DNA from 2 places in the Roseateles sp. P5_E1 genome. Region 2 is predicted to be linked to the other one. Evidence: predicted binding sites of a transcription regulator. Region 2 holds the regulator's gene; the other holds the start of a gene.
The links. Region 2 encodes LexA, which represses DNA repair genes until DNA is damaged. Its sites were predicted from a motif close to ACTGTATNNNNATACAGT; they were not measured.
Positions count from the first base shown of each region.

Region 1: the regulator LexA is predicted to act here: its motif matches at 11,424-11,441, upstream of recA (recombinase RecA).

Region 1 is NZ_JBFUMN010000001.1:460,425-473,740, forward strand. Features, by position in the region: gene ACXJKJ_RS02215 (O-antigen ligase family protein) at 159-1,565, opposite strand; gene ACXJKJ_RS02220 (pilin) at 1,754-2,206, opposite strand; gene ACXJKJ_RS02225 (MBL fold metallo-hydrolase) at 2,448-3,233, opposite strand; gene ACXJKJ_RS02230 (FHA domain-containing protein) at 3,399-4,049, opposite strand; gene ACXJKJ_RS02235 (Stp1/IreP family PP2C-type Ser/Thr phosphatase) at 4,102-4,899, opposite strand; gene ACXJKJ_RS02240 (serine/threonine-protein kinase) at 4,896-6,035, opposite strand; gene ACXJKJ_RS02245 (TerC family protein) at 6,046-6,741, opposite strand; gene sucD (succinate--CoA ligase subunit alpha) at 6,869-7,762, opposite strand; gene sucC (ADP-forming succinate--CoA ligase subunit beta) at 7,784-8,944, opposite strand; gene ACXJKJ_RS02260 (DUF2889 domain-containing protein) at 8,970-9,623, opposite strand; gene ACXJKJ_RS02265 (regulatory protein RecX) at 9,801-10,331, opposite strand; gene recA (recombinase RecA) at 10,348-11,385, opposite strand; gene ACXJKJ_RS02275 (response regulator) at 11,562-12,233, shown strand; gene ACXJKJ_RS02280 (sensor histidine kinase) at 12,333-13,316, shown strand, end outside.
Region 2 is NZ_JBFUMN010000009.1:448-5,579, forward strand. Features, by position in the region: partial or broken gene ACXJKJ_RS10790 (esterase-like activity of phytase family protein) at 1-760, shown strand, start outside; gene ACXJKJ_RS10795 (asparaginase) at 764-1,699, opposite strand; gene lexA (transcriptional repressor LexA) at 1,768-2,439, shown strand; RNA gene ssrA (transfer-messenger RNA) at 2,500-2,872, opposite strand; gene ACXJKJ_RS10810 (HAD-IA family hydrolase) at 2,887-3,561, opposite strand; gene ubiG (bifunctional 2-polyprenyl-6-hydroxyphenol methylase/3-demethylubiquinol 3-O-methyltransferase UbiG) at 3,558-4,262, opposite strand; gene ompA (outer membrane protein OmpA) at 4,335-4,991, opposite strand.

The DNA of each region.
Region 1 (13,316 bases), on a different contig from region 2:
TAGGCTGAGGGGCGCGGAGTCAGCGGAAGCAGGCGACGACATGGCAGAGATAGGTGTCACGCACGTAGGCGACGCTTTAAGGAGACTGGGTATTGGACTGGGCCCGAGCGCGTGGCAGCCCAGGCGAGAGGGGCGTATTTTGGATGCGCGCGAAGCCCTTACAGCCACCCGTCGAGCCAGAAGCGGGGGTTGTTCGGTTCCGACGCTGGCGATGCAGGCCGCTGCCCCAGCGTGGGCCGCGGCATTTCATATTCCCTGATGGTCGAGTATGAAAACAGCAGCTGAACTATCAGAAGTACCAACAGGATGAGCCTCGGTGCCATGGGTTTTTCGGGCTGCTCTACGGCGTTGCGTGCTGACGCGGCAGCCGGAGCCTTGGCAAACAGGGCGATCGCGATGCATATCCAAACCTGTGATACGGGCATCACAAAATTGCCGGAGAAAAACCCGTCAATGGCCAACGCCAAAACGCCCGCGGTCGCCGAAACAGCCATCGCGGTGATTCCGCTTTTCGCGGCTTGTTGGCGTCGAATGCCTTCCCATAGCAAGCGCAGTAACCAATAGAATATCAGCAATGCGATCGGCAATCCGTATTCTGCAAGAATCTGAAAGTACATATTATGGGGATGCGCGGCGCGCAGATTGATATATTCTGAAAAATGCATCGGGCCAACACCCAGCAACGGCGAACTCATCAGTTGATCGATGGCAATCTTCCACAGAAATATGCGCGAATGATCGCTGACCAGGTCGTTGGCTGTGTGCGGCGCGGTCATCGCCGCGGCGTTAAGTTGGAGCGGTACTGCGTAGAAAACGCAAAAATAAAGAATCGACGCCGCCGTCAATGAAATCAGGCCGCACTTCAGGTAAGCGCCGGCTCGTTGGCGGAAAATAACTGCAACCCCCAGCGCGCTCAACACCAATGCGACGCTGCTCGCCCGCGATGCCAGGCCAATGAGGATAGCGATGCTGAAGGTAGCGGCGACCCAGCCGAAACGTCTGAGTTTGAGGGAATGGTTCCTGTCGCTCGCGATGCCAATCAAGAGGGGAACTGCGGGAGTCTGGGCGTGATTCAGGAAACGAGGATTATCGAATCCCGGAACCATCAGCCAAAAATTACCCACACCGCCATTGAGAGCGCTGGCACTCCAGGCTAGCAAAAAAAAGATCTCGTAGACGAGCCACGACAAGACGATGGCAAGGAGAATCTTTTCTGTCCCCATTTCCTTTCGAAGGGCGCCAATGGCAAGCGTCAAGAAGAACAGTGAAAAGACGAGCGAAAGCTCTCTGAAGGCGGCGGCGGGCTGATGAGCATGAAGAGCGGAAAGCAGCATCAGTGCTACCAAGACGCCGACCGTTGTGACGTTCTCCCGTGCCCATGGCGCGTGTTCGCCCAAAAGCAGATAGATCGTGGCGAGCAAGAATAGTGGGATTTGCGCCAACCTTGCCAAGTCATGAGCGGAGGCGCTGAATGCCGAATAAAACGGCATCATGCAGATAAACATCAGCAAGCCGCCGCCAAACGAAACTGCAGTCAGTTTGGTGTCCCAACTTTTTCTATACATGGCAGGACTGGAAATCTTAGGAAGTGGCTCTACAAATGCGATATGCGCCTGCTTCGCAGGCGCAACGTCGAAATTCCTGAAGCCAGTGATGTTCTGAAGCGCCGCAAGCCATTGGGTAAAGATTGACGAATCACCCCGCAGAAAATAAAAAAGGGGCGCTAGGCCCCTTTTTATTGAACAACGCTAGATCAAGTGTTGTTCTTCTGGATCGCTGCCACGAGCACCGGAGCGGTCACGGTCGTGGTGGCAGTCCACACGACGCTAGAAGTGCCCAGGCTCGGCGTGAACGTGATGGTCTTGGCGCCCAAGTCGTTGCCAACCTTGGTTGCAGCATTGAAAGTCAGTGCGATCACGCCATTGCCGGTGATCGTCAGCGAGGCGACCTCGGCGGTCGGCGTGAAGCTGTAAGCGCTCAGCACGCCGGTTGTATTGCACGTCGAGAGGCCACCCTCTTCCTGTGCGCACAGGGCCACGGCAGCCTTCGCGGTGTCGGCCGACGACAGCGCGTTGCCAGCCTTGGCCTTGGCGGTGTAGTCCTTATATTGCGGAATCGCGACCGCAGCCAGGATGCCGATGATGGCCACGACGATCATCAGTTCGATCAGGGTGAAGCCTTGTTGGGCGCGTGCTTTCAGGTTCATGTCAGTACTCCAGCGAGTGTGAGTGGTGGGAGGAGGGCACACCCCCTGAATGCAGGGGCCGTGCCAGCTTTTTCGGGCCCTCAAACTGTGCGAAAGCGCACGGCTGAGGTGGTTGAGTCGCCAGATCTGACAAAAAACGTCACTTCGAGCTGACGCGTTCTGTCATTGCAGCGTGGCGGGCCGAGAAACGTCAGGCGAAAAAATGGCGCCGCAGGGCGCCAGACTCGATCGCAAGGCGGGCTCAAAGTTCCATTTCCTGGCCGGCCTGCAGCGCGCTGATCCGATGGGGACTGTTCAAGGCCTGCACGCCTTGCATGACGGCTTCGACCTCGCCGGGCTTGATGTGGGTGATGCGCACGTCGACGCTGCCGGCCAGATGGGTCAATTCGCGGCCCAGCTCCGCCGGATGAAGATGCTGGCTGACGTGGGCCACCTCGGCCTCGTCGTCGCTGAAGGCCGTCTCGATGACGAGATGGGACAGGCGCAGGTCGGCCAGGCGCCGCCACAGGGCCGGGTTGGGGCCGGTATCGCCGGTGAAAACCCAGTGCGCGTGGCCGCTCGCGGTGCCGGCATCGACGGCGAAACCGACGGCCGGCACGGTGTGGGCTGCCGGCAGCACTTCGATGAGGCGGCCGCCCAGGTCGACGCGGTCGCCGATCTGGAAGGGGTGCAGGCTCAGCACCGGCGCCTCGCGGCTGGGCAGGACGGTGAAATCGGGCCAGATCACGCCATTGAAGATGTGCTGGCGCAGGGCGGCCAACGTCTCGGGCAGGCCGTGGACCTGGATGGGCGGACGGCCCGCCGCGGCGCGCAGGCGCAGCACCGCATCAGCCAGCAACGGAATGCCGAGCACATGATCCAGATGGGAGTGGCTGAGCAGGATGTGGTCGACCGCGGCCAGCGCATCCAGCGGCAGGTCACCCACGCCGGTGCCGGCGTCGATGAGGACATCGTCGTCCAGCAGGAAGGCAGTGGTCTTGTAGCCGGCGGCAATGGCGCCGGAGCAGCCCAGGACGCGGATGTTCATGCGGTGCGTGGCTCGGAATGGGTGGCTCGCATCAGGCGAGGCCGAGCCAAGAATGTACGCACCCGCCCCGTGGGTCGGACGGTCGGATTACCGAGTTGGGGGTGTCGCTATCGTGAGGAAGTCACAGCAGCCGCGAAGGCCGCGGCCGGCCTGGACTTCGGGCGATCAACCCTGGATGAACTGCATCTGCGTGCCGGCCAGCTCGATCAGGTCGCCGGTGCGGAGTGCAATCGATTCGCCCGTCAGCGGGATGCCGTTGACGCTGGGGCGCTGGTTACCTTCGACGTGGGCGAAGACATAACCGGTGGGGCGCTTGGTGATGGAGGCGACCTGCACGCCGGGCTTGCCCAGCGTGGTGACGACCTTGGTCAGCGCGACCTCGCGGCCGGCGGCGGCGCCGGTCAGCACCTTGATGGAGGCCGGGCCGATGGCGGCCGCACCCAGCGAGCCGAAGTTGGAGCCCAGGCCCAGGCTCGGCGGCGCGCCGGAACCGGGCTTGAGGATCATGGTCTTCTCGTAGTCGCCGCCGTCGTTCAGCAGGAACTTGATCTTGTACTTGCCGATTTCGACCGTGTCGTTGTCGGCCAGCAGCTGCTTCTTGATCGCCTTGCCGTTGATGTACGTGCCGTTGGTGGAATTGAGGTCTTCAATGAAGACGTCGGCGCCGACCATCTGCAGCACGGCGTGTTCGCCGCTGACCGCGAGATTGTCGATGACGATGTCGTTGTAGGGACGTCGACCGAGGGTGGTCTTGTCCTTGGTGATCTGCACCTCCTTGATCACGACGCCGTCGAGCGAAACCACCAGTTTGCCCATTTATGACCTCAAGTTCTGTTGTACGTGCCCTGACTTTGCATGGGGTAGCAAGTCAGTTGCCGCCGCGTCGACCGAAGGGCCACCAGCCCCGTCCTTCGGTACGTTGGCGTCCTTCTGCGCGGGCCAGGATGAGCGCGATGTTATCGCGACCGCCGCTGTCATTGGCTGCGTTGATCAGTGCGCGTGCAGCTTCGGGCAAGGCCGGATTGCCGTTGAGCAGGTTGGCGAGGCTGTCATCGTCGAGCATGTCGGACAGGCCGTCGGAGCACAACAGGTAGGTGTCGCCCGGCTGGACCTCGTGCAGATGCAGCTCCATCAGCACCGTGTCCTCGACGCCAACAGCGCGCGTGACGAGGTTCTTGTTGCTGGAAAACGCGGCTTCTTCGACGGTCAGCAGACCGGCGTCGATCTGCTCCTGCAGCAGCGAGTGGTCGCGCGTGATCTGCGTCAGACGGCCGGCGCGCAGCCGGTAGGCGCGCGAGTCGCCGACATGGCCGAGCAGCAGGCCTTCGGGGCGGAAGACGCCCAGCACCAGCGTCGTGCCCATGCCGGCATAGCGCGGGTTGGTGTTGGCGGCGTTGAAGATGGCGCGGTTGGCGTTGTCCACGCAGATGTCCATGGCGCGCTTGACCTCGCCGGCCCGGGCCTCGCGGCCGGCGTCCTTGAGCCAGCGGCCCAGCTCGGAACTGACGAAGCTGGTCAGCATCTGGCTGGCCACTTCGCCGGCGTTGTAGCCGCCCATGCCGTCGGCCAGCACGGTCAGGCCTGCGGCCTCGTCCAGGGCGACCGAATCCTCATTGTTGTCACGCGCACGTCCCACGTCGGTGGCGCTGAAGAACTCCAGGGTCATGAGGCTTGCGGTGGCTCGTGGGGCTCGGCAGAGGAGCAAGGATTCTGCCCTGCTTCCTCAGGCGCCAAGCGCAGTGTTTGTGCGAAGGCCGCATCCTGGGGGGAAGCCGCTGCAGCCGTTTCGGGCGCAGCGGGTTCGGCCTGAAGGCCGAGCACGAGCACGGCTTCGAGATCACGAGCCATCTGCTCGCCGTCGGCGTAGCGCAGCTCGGGGCGCTTCTCCAGCGCCAGGGCCAGCACCAGGGCGAGGGCCTCGGGCAGGCTGGGGCGGTGAATGCGGATATCGGGTGCAGGCTCGGTCGCAATTTGTTGCATCAGCCGCGCCATGGACTCGCTCTGATGGGGCAGTGCGCCACTGAGCAGTTGGTAGAGCAGCACGCCCAGGGAGTAGAGGTCGCTGCGGCCGTCCACCGTCAGGCCGGCAAGTTGCTCCGGAGACATGAAGGACGGCGTGCCCAGCACGAGGCCGGTGCGGGTGCGGCTGCCGTCGCCAACGCGGGCAATGCCGAAGTCCATCAGCTTCAGGCTGCCATTGATGCGGTCCAGCATGACATTGGCGGGCTTGATGTCGCGGTGCACCACGCCTTGGCTGTGGGCATAGGCCAGGGCCCGCGCCAGCCGCGCGCCGATCTGCACGACTTCGCGAGCGGGCAGCAGCTGGCCGGCCTTGGTGAAGCTGCTCAGGTCGCGGCCGAGCACGTATTCGAGGGCGATCCAGGCGTCAGCGCCGTCCTGGCCGGCATCGACGACCTGCAGGATGTCTGGATGTTCCAGCTGGCCGGCTGCACGCGCCTCGCGCATGAAGCGCTCGCGCACGTCCGCCAGGTCTTCGGCCGAGAATTCGCGGCTCAGCGCGAGGCGCTTGATGGCGACCTGGCGGCCCGTTGAGCGTTGCGTGGCCTTGTAGACCACGGCCATCGCGCCGCGGCCGATCTCGGCACCGAGTTCGAAATCGCGCAGGTCGGGGGGCGGCTGTGCGGCCCTGACCTGCGGCGTGGACGCGCCGGGGCCTTGAGTCTGCTGCACGGTCGGCAGGGCCGACGGATCGCCGTACGGTGAGCCAGCAGGATCGGGCACCCGACCGATGAGGCGCTGCCAAAAGCTGCCTGCCTTGCCGGATTTGCCGCCGCTTGCCATGCGGTCGATCTTAGGCGGCCTCGCGCTTGCTGCGGCGGGCCAGCGCCATGCCAACGACGACGACCAGGACCGCGCAGCTGATGCTGACGGCGTAGTCCAGGCCATGCATATGCGCCTCGAACCACTCGTGCACGGCCGCATCGGTCGTCGCCATCTCGCCGGCGACGAAGCCCAGCAGGGCGGCCCCCAGCGTGATGATGACCGGGAAGCGCTCCATCAGCTTCAACAGCAGCGTGCTGCCGAAGATGATGAGTGGGATGGACAGGCCCAGGCCGATGATGAGCAGCATCAGGCGGGCGCCCTCGGGCGCGCTGTTGGCGGCGGCCGCGACGGCGATGACGTTGTCCAGGCTCATGACGAGATCGGCGATCAGGATGGTGCGCACGGCCGTCCACAGATTGCCGCTGGCGTGCACGTCGGCGTCGTCTTCGCTGTCGGCCAGCAGCTGGATGCCGATCCACAACAGCAGCACGGCGCCGATCAGCTTCAGCCAGGGCAGCTGCAGCAACTGTACGGCGAACAGCGTCAGCACGACCCGCAGCAGGATGGCAGCGCCGCTGCCGAAGACGATGGCCTTCTTCTGCTGGCTGTGCGGCAGATTGCGCGAGGCCAGCGCAATGACGACGGCGTTGTCGCCGGACAGCAGGATATTGACCCAGATGATCTTCAGCAGCGCGATGAAGAAGGCGGCGTTCAGCAGGTCCATGGCAGGCTCGGTGTTGGTCGCCCGAGTGTCGGTCCGCCCGGGCGGGCTGCGTCTGCGTGCAACTACGCAGGCAGCAAAGGAAAAGGGCCGTTCAGTGAACGGCCCTCGAATCGCTCACGAGGAGCACTCAGAGCAGGGCCTTGAGCAGCTTGGCCATCTCGGATGGGTTGCGCGTGACCGTGAAGCCGCACTCTTCCATGATGGCGAGCTTGGCATCGGCCGTGTCGGCGCCGCCGGAGATCAGCGCGCCGGCGTGGCCCATGCGCTTGCCGGGGGGCGCCGTGACGCCGGCGATGAAGCCGACGATGGGCTTCTTCATGTTGGCCTTGCACCAGCGCGCGGCTTCCGCCTCGTCCGGGCCGCCGATCTCGCCGATCATGATGACGGCGTCGGTGTCCGGGTCGTCGTTGAAGGCCTTCATCACGTCAATGTGCTTCAGGCCGTTGATCGGGTCGCCACCGATGCCGACGGCCGACGACTGGCCCAGGCCGATCTCGGTCAGCTGCGCCACGGCTTCATAGGTCAGCGTGCCGGAGCGTGACACGACGCCGATGCGGCCCTTGCGGTGGATGTGGCCGGGCATGATGCCGATCTTGATTTCTTCCGGCGTGATCAGGCCGGGGCAGTTGGGGCCCAGCAGCAGCGTGCGCTTGCCGCCAGCGGCTTCCTTGGCCTTCATCTTGTTGCGCACTTCCAGCATGTCCCGGACGGGGATGCCTTCGGTGATGCAGATCGCCAGGTCCAGGTCGGCTTCGACGGCTTCCCAGATGGCGGCGGCGGCGCCGGCGGGCGGCACGTAGATCACCGACACGGTCGCGCCGGTCTGCGAGGCGGCTTCCTTGACGGTCGCGTAGATGGGGATCTCGCTGAACTTCTCGCCAGCCTTCTTCGGATTCACGCCCGCGACGAAGGCGTTCTTGCCGTTGGCATAGGCCTGGCAGCCCAGGGTATGGAACTGGCCGGTCTTGCCGGTGATGCCCTGGGTGATGACCTTGGTGTCTTTGTTGATGTAGATGGACATGTCTGATTCCTCTGGGCGGGCTTAGGCGACTGCGGCGACGATCTTGGTGGCCGCTTCGGCCATCGTGTCGGCCGCGATGATGGGCAGGCCGGATTCGGCCAGCATCTTCTTGCCCAGTTCTTCGTTGGTGCCCTTCATGCGCACAACCAGCGGCACGGACAGGTTCACGGCCTTGCAGGCGGTGATGACGCCTTCGGCGATGGTGTCGCACTTCATGATGCCGCCGAAGATGTTGACCAGGATGCCCTTCACGCTCTTGTTTTTGAGCATGATCTTGAAGGCCTCGGTGACCTTCTCGGCCGTGGCGCCGCCGCCGACGTCCAGGAAGTTGGCCGGCTCGCCGCCAAACAGCTTGATGGTGTCCATCGTGGCCATGGCCAGACCGGCGCCGTTCACCAGGCAGCCGATGTTGCCGTCCAGGCTGATGTAGGCCAGGTCGAACTTGCTGGCTTCAACTTCGGCCGGATCTTCTTCGTCCAGGTCGCGGTAGGCCACGATCTCGGGGTGGCGGAACAGCGCGTTGGCGTCGAAGTTGAACTTGGCGTCCAGGGCCATCAGGTTGCCCTTGCTGTCGCAATTCAGCGGGTTGATTTCAACCAGCGACGCGTCCGTGTCCATGTAGCACTTGTAGAGCTTGGCAAAGATGTCGACGGCCTGGTCGATGGAGGCGCCAGTCAGGCCGATGGCCGCAGCGATCTTGCGCGACTGGGCTTCGGTCAGGCTGGCCAGCGGGTCGATCATCTCGGTGATGATCTTCTCGGGCGTGGAGTGGGCCACCTCTTCGATGTCCATGCCGCCTTCGCTCGACGCGATGAAGGCGACCTTCTGCGTGCCGCGGTCGGTGACCAGCGAGACGTAGAGCTCCTTCTTGATGTCAGCGCCATCTTCGATGTAGAGGCGCCGGACCTTCTGGCCATCAGGGCCGGTCTGGTGCGTGATCAGCTGCATGCCGAGGATCTTCTCGGCCAGCGCCTTGACGTCGTCCTGTGTCTTGGCGACCTTGACGCCGCCACCCTTGCCGCGGCCGCCGGCGTGGATCTGGGCCTTGACCACCCAGACCGGGCCACCCAGCTTCTGGGCGGCCTCGACGGCTTCCTGCACGGTGAAAGCCGGGATGCCGCGCGGCACCGGCACGCCGAACTGGCGCAGGATCTCTTTGCCCTGGTATTCGTGGATTTTCATGGCTGGGTCTCTCGGGTCGGGGAAGTCAGGATTCGGAAGTGGCCGGCTGGGCAGCGGTTTGTTGATGCCAGCGGGGATAGAACTTGGCGACGGTCACGCTGTCGCGGCGCAGGGCGTGGCAGCGGTCGAGCTGGAAGGGCGGGTTGCCGGCGGCATCGCCTTCGCGAGACGGCGACGGGCCGCCCCTAGGCGTCTCAGCCCCCTCGGGGGGCAGCGCCGAAGGCGCGTGGGGGCTCTCACGCGTGTCGATGACGGAGCCAGCCATGGCCTGGATGACGGCCGTCGGCAAGATCTGGCACAGCTCGGTGACGTGGGTGCAGCCGCGCGTGCCGCCGAGGCGTTCACCGACGGCCTGCCGGAAGCCCTTCATCAGGTTCAGGCCGATGAGGCGGGCATAGGCATTGCCATGGTGGTCGCAGGCGCCGGGATACGGCATCCACAGCGTCTCGGAACGGGCTGCGGTGATGGTGAGCGTCGCGTCCACGGTCAGATGCAGGTGCATCTCGTGGATAGGCTGGCCGGCCTTGCGCGGCACGCCCGCCAGTGGCACGTCATGCGTCTTGGTGTCTGTCAGGCTGGCTTCGACGTCGAACAAGCCGTCATCACGCGCGAACACCTGCACATCGAGGGCGCGGCGATGCAGCGGGCGGCGCGGGACGGACGGGTGGGCGACAGGCATGAAACGGGGGAATGGCGAATCACCCCGGCCGATGCCGGGACGGGGTCGGCCCGGTCTTTGCACCGCTCTGCCAGAGGGGCAAAGGGGCTTGTAACCGGGTGAACCCTCGTTTTTGGGGCAGGCGGCAATGTAGCACGGAGGGTGAAAACTCCCCCTGCGCGCTCGGTCAAGCGGCCCTTAGGCCCTCAGCAAGCGGCGCACCACTTCGGGGGCAAAACCGCGTGCCAGCAGGAACCGGCTTTGACGCGCTCGTTCGGCGGCGTCGCGCGAAGGATCGTCGCCGAAGCGCCTGCGCCAGACTTCACGGGCGCGTTCCATCTCCGTTTCGCGCAGGGCTGCCTGCTGTTCGGCACCCAGCTTGAGCCCGTGCTGGGCCAACTCCTGCTGGATGCGCTGGGCGCCAAAGCGGTTGGCGCGCAGATGCAGGCGGGACTCGACGAAACGGGTTTCGTCCAGGTAACCGGTGGCCGCGAGGGCGTCGAGCAAGGCATCGACCGCGACCGCAACGTCCTCAGCGCCATCTTCCTCTTCGACAGCCGCCGACGGTTCGCCCTCGCCGGCGGCCTGCGCCGCGGCCAGGCGCGCACGCTGCCGCCGTTGCTGCTCGATCCGCAACAGCTTGCGCCGCAACTCGGCACGGCTGTGCTCGCGCTGGGCCAGCAGGCCGATGGCGCGGGCTTTCAACGACAGCGGCGCCCGGGTCGCCATGGGGAGGGCTGGCGGCTTACTCCTCGGCCGCCGTGGTCAGCGGAGCGACCCCCAGGGATTCACGGATCTTGTTCTCGATCTCGCGGGCCACGTCGACGTTCTCGCGCAGGAACTCGCGAGCGTTGTCCTTGCCCTGGCCGATCTTCTCGCCCTGGTAGGCGTACCAGGAGCCGGACTTTTCGACGACCTTGGCGACCACGCCCATGTCGACGATCTCGCCCTCGCGGCTGATGCCCTCGCCATAGAGGATGTCGAACTCGGCAGTCTTGAACGGGGGGCTGACCTTGTTCTTGACGACCTTGACCTTGGTCTCGGAGCCGATGACTTCCTCGCCCTTCTTGATCGAGCCGATGCGGCGGATGTCCAGGCGCACGGAGGCRTAGAACTTCAGCGCATTGCCGCCGGTGGTCGTCTCGGGCGAGCCGAACATGACGCCGATCTTCATGCGGATCTGGTTGATGAAGATGACCATGCAGTTGGTCTTCTTGATCGTGGCGGTCAGCTTGCGCAGGGCCTGGCTCATCAGGCGGGCCTGCAGGCCGGGGAGGCTGTCGCCCATCTCGCCTTCGAGTTCGGCCTTGGGCGTCAGCGCTGCGACCGAGTCGATGACGATCAGGTCCACCGAGCCGGAGCGCACCAGCGCATCGACGATCTCGAGGGCCTGTTCGCCGGTGTCGGGCTGGCTGATCAGCAGTTCCTGCAGGTTGACGCCGAGCTTCTGGGCGTACTGGATATCCAGCGCGTGCTCGGCGTCGATGAAGGCGCAAGTGCCGGCGAGCTTTTGCATCTCGGCGATGACCTGCAGCGTCAGCGTCGTCTTGCCGGAGGACTCGGGGCCGTAGATCTCGACGACGCGGCCGCGTGGCAGGCCGCCGACGCCCAGTGCGATGTCCAGGCCCAGGGAGCCGGTGGAGACGACCTGGATGTCTTCGATGACCTCGCCTTCACCGAGCCGCATGATGGAGCCCTTGCCGAACTGCTTTTCGATCTGGGCGAGGGCGGCCTGCAGGGCCTTGGCTTTTTCGGTGTTCAGGGCTTTGACGGGGGCGTCCATGCGAATCTCCGTGGGGAATGGGCTGAATTATGGGGCAAGCTGTGGGTTTGTACAGTGGTTTGTCCCCCGATCCACGGCAGCTAGCGGATCAGGATTGAGGAGCATCCTAGGTGTGGGGTGGCTCATGGCATGAGCCAGCGTGCCACCGCCTAACATCGGCGGCGGAGACAAAACCTATGCGCATCCTGATTGCCGAAGACGACCAAGTGCTGGCCGATGGCTTGCTGCGGGCCTTGCGGGCCTCTGGCTACGCTGTCGACAGGGTCAGTTCTGGCACCGAGGCCGATTCGGCGTTGGCGACGCATGAGTTCGACCTGGTCATCCTCGACCTTGGTCTGCCGCGCCTGCATGGGCTGGAGGTGCTGCGCAAGCTGCGCGCACGCGGTTCCACCATGCCGGTGCTGATCCTGACGGCGGCGGACAGCGTCGAGCAGCGCGTCAAGGGGCTGGACCTGGGCGCCGATGACTACATGGCCAAGCCCTTCTCATTGCAGGAGCTTGAGGCGCGCGTGCGCGCGCTGACCCGCCGTGGCCTGGGCACCGCCAGCAGCCTCATCAAGCATGGGCCGCTGACCTTTGATGCCACTGGCCGCGTGGCCTATATCAATGAGCAGATGCTGGAGCTGTCGGCACGCGAGCTGTCGCTGCTGGAGGTGCTGTTGCAGCGCGCCGGGCGGCTGGTCAGCAAGGACCAGCTCGTCGAGCGCCTGTGCGAGTGGGGCGAGGAGGTTTCGAACAACGCCATCGAGGTCTACATCCACCGGCTGCGCAAGAAGATCGAGCAGGGGCCGATTCGCATCGCGACGGTGCGCGGCCTCGGCTACTGCCTAGAGAAGATCAACTCCTAAATGCCCAACAAGGACGGCGCCAGCCCCGAACAGGGCACGCTGGTTCGGGCGGGCGCCCCTGCTGCGCAGGGTTCGCTGTTCGGCGAGATCCTCGACTGGATGCTCGCGCCGCTGCTGCTGATCTGGCCGATCAGCGTCGCGCTGACCTGGCTGGTGGCGCAGGGCATTGCCAGCCGGCCCTATGACCGCGAGCTGGGCGAGATGGCGCGCAGCCTCGGGCTGCAGGTGGCGGCCGAGGCGGCGCCTGTCAAGGGCAAGGACCGTTATGCGCTGGCGCCCGAGGCCGCGGCGTTGTTACGGGCGGACGCGTCGGACACGGTCTTCTACCAGGTGCTGGGCCTGCGTGGCGAACTGCTCAGTGGCGATGCGACGTTGGCGGTGCCGACCGAGGATGCCCCCGTCGTGCCCTGGGAGCTGCATTTCCGCGACGACGAGGTCGGCACCGACGCCGTGCGCGTGGCCTATCTCTGGGTGGCGCCCGAGGGGCAGGCCGGGTCGGCCAAGACCATGCTGGTGCAGGTCGCCGAGACGCTGGGCAAGCGCGCCCGGCTGACCAACGAGATCATCAAGGGCGTCATCCTGCCGCAGTTCGTCATCCTGCCGCTGGCGGTGCTGCTGGTCTGGCTGGCGCTGGCGCGTGGCATCTCGCCGCTGAATGAATTGCAGCGGCGCATCCGTTCGCGCGAGAGTTCAGACCTGTCGCCCATTGACGAGCAGCGCGTGCCCGATGAGGTCGCGCCGCTGGTGCAGGCCATCAACGACCTGCTCGCGCGGCTGGACTCATCGATGAGCCGGCAGAAGCACTTCCTGGCCGACGCTGCCCATCAGCTCAAGACGCCGCTGGCTGGCCTGCGTACCCAGGCCGAGTTCATGCAGCGCGAGATCGATGCTGGCCGCTCCAACCCCGATGAATTGAAACGTTCGCTGGCCCAGATTGCCCGCGCCAGCGAGCGAGCGGCCCACATGGTCAACCAGCTGCTGTCCATGGCCCGCGCTGAAGACGCCGAACAGGCCATGCGGCGTGAACCCGTCAGCCTGGCCGAGATCGCCATCGACACGGTGCGCGATTTCGTGCCGCGCGCG
Region 2 (5,132 bases):
CGTCAGCTCTTCCGGCGCCGCCGAGGTCTCTGGCAACACGGCAGGCCGCGTCGCCAACAAGGGCATGGAGGGCCTGGCCATCTCGCCCGACGGAAAGACGCTGTTCGGCTTCGTGCAGAGCCCGCTGGCCCAGGACGGCGGCGACGGCGGCCGCTACAACCGCATCGTCAAGATCGACGTCGCCACGGGAGCCACCAACCAGTTCGCTTTCGACAACCAGATCAACGGCAAGGCCTACAACAGCAGCGAGTTGCTGGCACTGAACGACCACGAACTCATCGTGCTGGAGCGCGACGGCAAGGGCACGGGCGACGGCTCCAAGGCGGCGGTGAAACAGCTCGTCAAGATCGACCTGACTGGGGCCGCCGAGGTCAGTGGCATCGCCGACCTGCGCACCCAACCCGGCACGGCAATAGTCGGCACGCGATTTCTCGATATCAAGGCCGCGCTCAACGCCGCCGGCATTTCCGACGCGCTGATACCGGCCAAGCTCGAAGGCATTGCCTTCGGCGAGGATGTCATCGTCAACGGCAAAACGATGCACACGCTGTATCTCGCCAACGACAACGACTTCCTGGCCACGGCAATCCCGAACGGCGGCAGCGCGCCGGCAGCCTACGGCAACCAGTTCTACGTCTTCGCTTTCGAGGGCAATCTGACCAACCAAGCCATCGCGGCCGTGCCTGAACCCAGCCAATATGCCCTGCTGCTGGCCGGCCTGAGCCTGGTCGGTTTCGTGGCCCGGCGCCGCAGCCGCTGAGGCTCAGTCGCCCAGCAGGCTCAGGATCAGTTCGATCCTGGCCTTGACCGGGCTCAGCGCGCCGGCGCTGGGCAGCAGCCCGGGCAAGTCCATGACCGGGCCGGCGTCGCAGCGCGTGCTGCGCCAGACCTTGACGCCGCCGGCCCGGGCTTCGTGCAGCGCGGCAGCCAGCGTGGTGCTGAGCGTGCCGTTGCCCGTGCCAGCGGCGACCAGCCCGTCGATGCCTGCCGCGCAGAGCGCCCGCACGACAACGCCATCCGCACCGGCATGGTTCATGACGATCTCGACCCTCGGCCAGCGTGCGGCCGGCCGGGCGATGCGCGCCAGCCCCAGGCCATCGCCCACGGGCCAGCGGCCAAGCTGGCGCACGACGCCCTCCTCCACCCGCGCCACCAGCGCCCCGTCGACCGACTCGAAGGCGTCAACGCGATAGCTGTGTGTCTTGCGCACCTGGGTCGCATCGTGCACACGGCCTGCGAATGCGACGACGACGCCCGCCGCATCGGGCGTCGCTGCCACCTGCACCGCATCGAAAAGGTTTTGCGGCCCGTCGGGCGCCAGCGCCGTCGCCGGCCGCATCGCGGCCGTCAGAACGACGGGCTTGACAGGTGCCAGCACGCGCTGAAGGAAGTAGGCGGTCTCCTCGAGCGTGTCCGTGCCATGGGTGATGACGATGCCAGCGACTTCAGGCCGGTCGAGGTGCTGCTGTACGGCGACTGCGAGCCGCTGCCAGGTCGCGAAATCCATGTCCTTGCTGTCGAGCTGGGCAACCTGCTGCGCCTCGAGCTTCTGGCCCGACAGCGCGGGCACTGCCGCCAGCAAATCCTCAACGCTCAATTGCGCCGCCGTGTAGCCCACACCGTCGCTGGCGGTTTTGGCAGTGCCGGCAATCGTGCCGCCGGTGCCCAGAATGACGATCAGACGGTCAAAGGTTTGCAATTTCTTGGATTCCTGGATGAAAATACAGGTGCTGGACAAATTTCCAGCCCTGACGAAAAGGCCGCCCCGTGCAAGACCGACCCAAGCTTACCGCCCGACAGCAGCAGATCTTCGACCTGGTCCGCAACGCGATCGAAAGCACCGGCTCGCCACCCACCCGCGCCGAGATTGCCGCCGAGCTGGGTTTCAAATCCGCCAACGCGGCCGAGGAGCATCTGCAGGCCCTGGCTCGCAAGGGCATGCTGGAACTCGTCGGCGGCACCTCGCGCGGCATTCGCCTCAAGTCCGATGCGCTGAGCGCCRTCAACCGCGCCCGCCAATTCAACCTTCCGATTCCCCACTTCGCCCAGTTGACGCTGCCCCTGATCGGTCGAGTGGCTGCGGGCGCGCCCATCCTGGCGCAGGAGCATGTCGAGCAGACCTATACGGTCGAGCCCGGCCTGTTCGCTAGGAAGCCCGACTACCTGCTCAAGGTCAAGGGCATGAGCATGAAAGACATCGGCATCCTCGACGGCGACCTGCTGGCCGTGCAGTCGGCCAAGGAGGCGCGCAATGGCCAGATCGTCGTGGCTCGGGTCGGCGACGAGGTCACGGTCAAGCGCTTCAAGCGTGGGCCTGATGGCATCCAGTTGCTGCCCGAGAACGCCGATTTCGAGCCCATCCGCGTCGATGAGCACAGCGAGAGCTTCAGCATCGAGGGCCTGGCTGTTGGGCTGATTCGCGGACAGGGGTTCAATTGACCCCGGCGCACTCGAGATGAAAAAAGGCCCGTGTCACCGACACGGGCCTTCTCAATTGGATGGTGGAGCCGGGGGGAATTGAACCCCCGTCCGCAAGCCATCACCGGGCAGATCTACATGTTTAGCCGGCTGATTTGAATCTCACGGTCAACTCGCGCAGTGGCACGCTAGCTTTCCCGCCAGTCACTTGATCTCACGCCCCACCGAGTGACCCGGTGCGACGCCAGCCGATGTGAGTGACTTCTCAGCCTTGCCCCTTGCGGAACTCAGCCCGGCCCATCGGCCTGCCGTTGAGAAGCTCATCCGCAATTAAGCGGCGAGTGCGAACGTAGAGTCGTTTGCAGTTACTTTGTTTCCAGTGGTTTTACGAGCGGACTGGTGCTCGACATGCCCTACTCCGGATCCGCACCCACGTCGAAACCAAGTCGGCCCCAGAGACCTTGCATCTTAGGCCAGACCGAGCGCTTTCAAGAGCTCACCCGGCGCGGACAGCTCCAGGTCGGCGCCCCAATGACGAAATTCACCGCTATGGCCGAGATAGCCCCACGCCGCAGCGGCCGTTGCCATGCCAGCAGCGCGACCGGCCAGGATGTCGCGTTCGTCGTCTCCGACATAGAGGCAGGACGCCGGTACCACGTTCAAGCGGCGTGCTGCCTCCAGCAGCGGGGCGGGGTGCGGCTTGGTATGGCTCGTGGTGTCGCCGCCCACGATGGCGCCGGCCGCCAAACCCAGCGCCTTGGCAAGCGGCAAGGCGAAGCGTTCGGCCTTGTTGGTGACGATGCCCCATGCCAGGCCCGCATCAGCGAGCCCGAGAAGCTCCGCCTCGATGCCGACAAATGTGCGCGTGCTGTCATACATCAGCGCTTCGTAGCGATCCAGAAATTCACGCTTGAGTTCGTCATAGCCCGACTGACCAGGCGCCGCGCCGAAGGCTTGGCCCAGCATGCCGCGCGCGCCGGAGCCGCCATGCGGCCGATATTGCGGCAACGGCAGCGGGGTGAGACCGCGATCGGCGCGCATCGCATTGGCGGCGGCCGCGAGGTCTGCGGCACTGTCGATCAACGTGCCGTCCAGGTCGAACAGCACGGCCTGCAGATGCGACCAGGGGGCGGCAAGCTTCAAGCGGGACGGCGGCAAGCCAGCAGGTAGTTCACGTCGGTGTCGCTACCCAGGCTGTAGCGCTGCGTGAGCGGGTTGTAGGTCAGGCCGCGGCTGCCTTGCAGCTCAAGCCCGGCGTCGCGACAGAACTGCGACAGCTCCGACGGCTTCAGGAAGCGCGCATATTCGTGCGTGCCCTTGGGCAGCATCTGCAGTACGTACTCCGCACCAACGATGGCGAGCAAGAACGACTTGGCGTTGCGATTGAGCGTCGACAGGAAGACCCAGCCGCCGGGCTTGACCAGCGTCGCCAGCGCCCGCACGACCGAGGCCGGGTCGGGCACATGCTCCAACATCTCCATGCAGGTAACCACGTCAAAGCTGGCCGGTTGTTCAGTGGCCAACGCTTCGACGGCGATTTCGCGGTATTCCACGCCTTCGGTCCCCGCCTCCATGGCGTGCAGTTCTGCGACGCGCAGCGGCTTGGTCGACAGGTCGATGCCCAGCACCTGGGCGCCGGCACGCGCCATGGAATCGCTCAGAATGCCGCCGCCACAACCGACGTCCAGCACACGCTTGCCTGCCAAAGGGCAGAGCTGCTGAATCCATCCCAGGCGCAGCGGGTTGATCTCGTGCAGCGGTTTGAAGTCGCTCTCGGGGTCCCACCAGCGGTGGGCCAGTTCGCCGAATTTGGCGAGCTCTTGCGGATCGGCGTTGATCGTCATGACATCCAGAAAGTAGAAAAGCCCCGACGGCGGACCGTGCGGGGCTTTGCAAAGCGCCCGAGGGCGCTGAGCTTACTTGTTGCGCGTACCGACGACTTCGATCTCGGTGCGGCGGTTCTTGGCGCGGCCTTCGGTCGTCTTGTTGTCGGCGACGGGCTGCTTTTCGCCCTTACCTTCGGTGTAGACGCGGTTCGGCTCGACACCCTTGCCAACCAGGTAAGCCTTGACAGCTTCCGAGCGGCGGATCGACAGCTTCTGGTTGTACTCATCGCTGCCCACCGAGTCGGTGTGGCCAACGGCGATGATGACTTCCAGGTTGATGCCCTTGGTCTTGCTGACCAGGTCGTCCAGCTTGGCGGTGGCTTCGGGCTTCAGCGTCGACTTGTCGAAGTCGAAGAAGGCATCAGCGGCGAAGGTGACCTTCTCGCTGACCGGAGCTGGCGGCGGGGGAACCGGCTTCGGAGGCTGGGGAGCCGGCGCCGGAGGCGGGGGAGCAACCGGTGCCGGCGGCTCAACCTTGGGTGCCGGCTTGATTTCGCCGTCGCAGCCCTTGGCCGCCGTAGCGGGCGTCCAGAAATTGTCGCGCCAGCAATATTCGTTGGTGCCGTTCTTCCAGACGGTGCCGTCGGTTGCGCGCCAGTTGTCGATAGCTTGGGCCGATGCGCCAGACGCAGCAACGGCGACCGCGGCCACCGCAAACAGCGACGCCACACGATTCAGTTTCTTCATGATTCTCCTCTCAAGGAATGCCGCAGTTGCCCTGCGAGAGTCAGTACTCAACCTCTAACCTCAGGAGAGACTTTAGGGTTTCTCCTAGGGACCCGACGATTGTGCCATGGGGGCACCGAGACCAACGCATTGTGGCGGCCT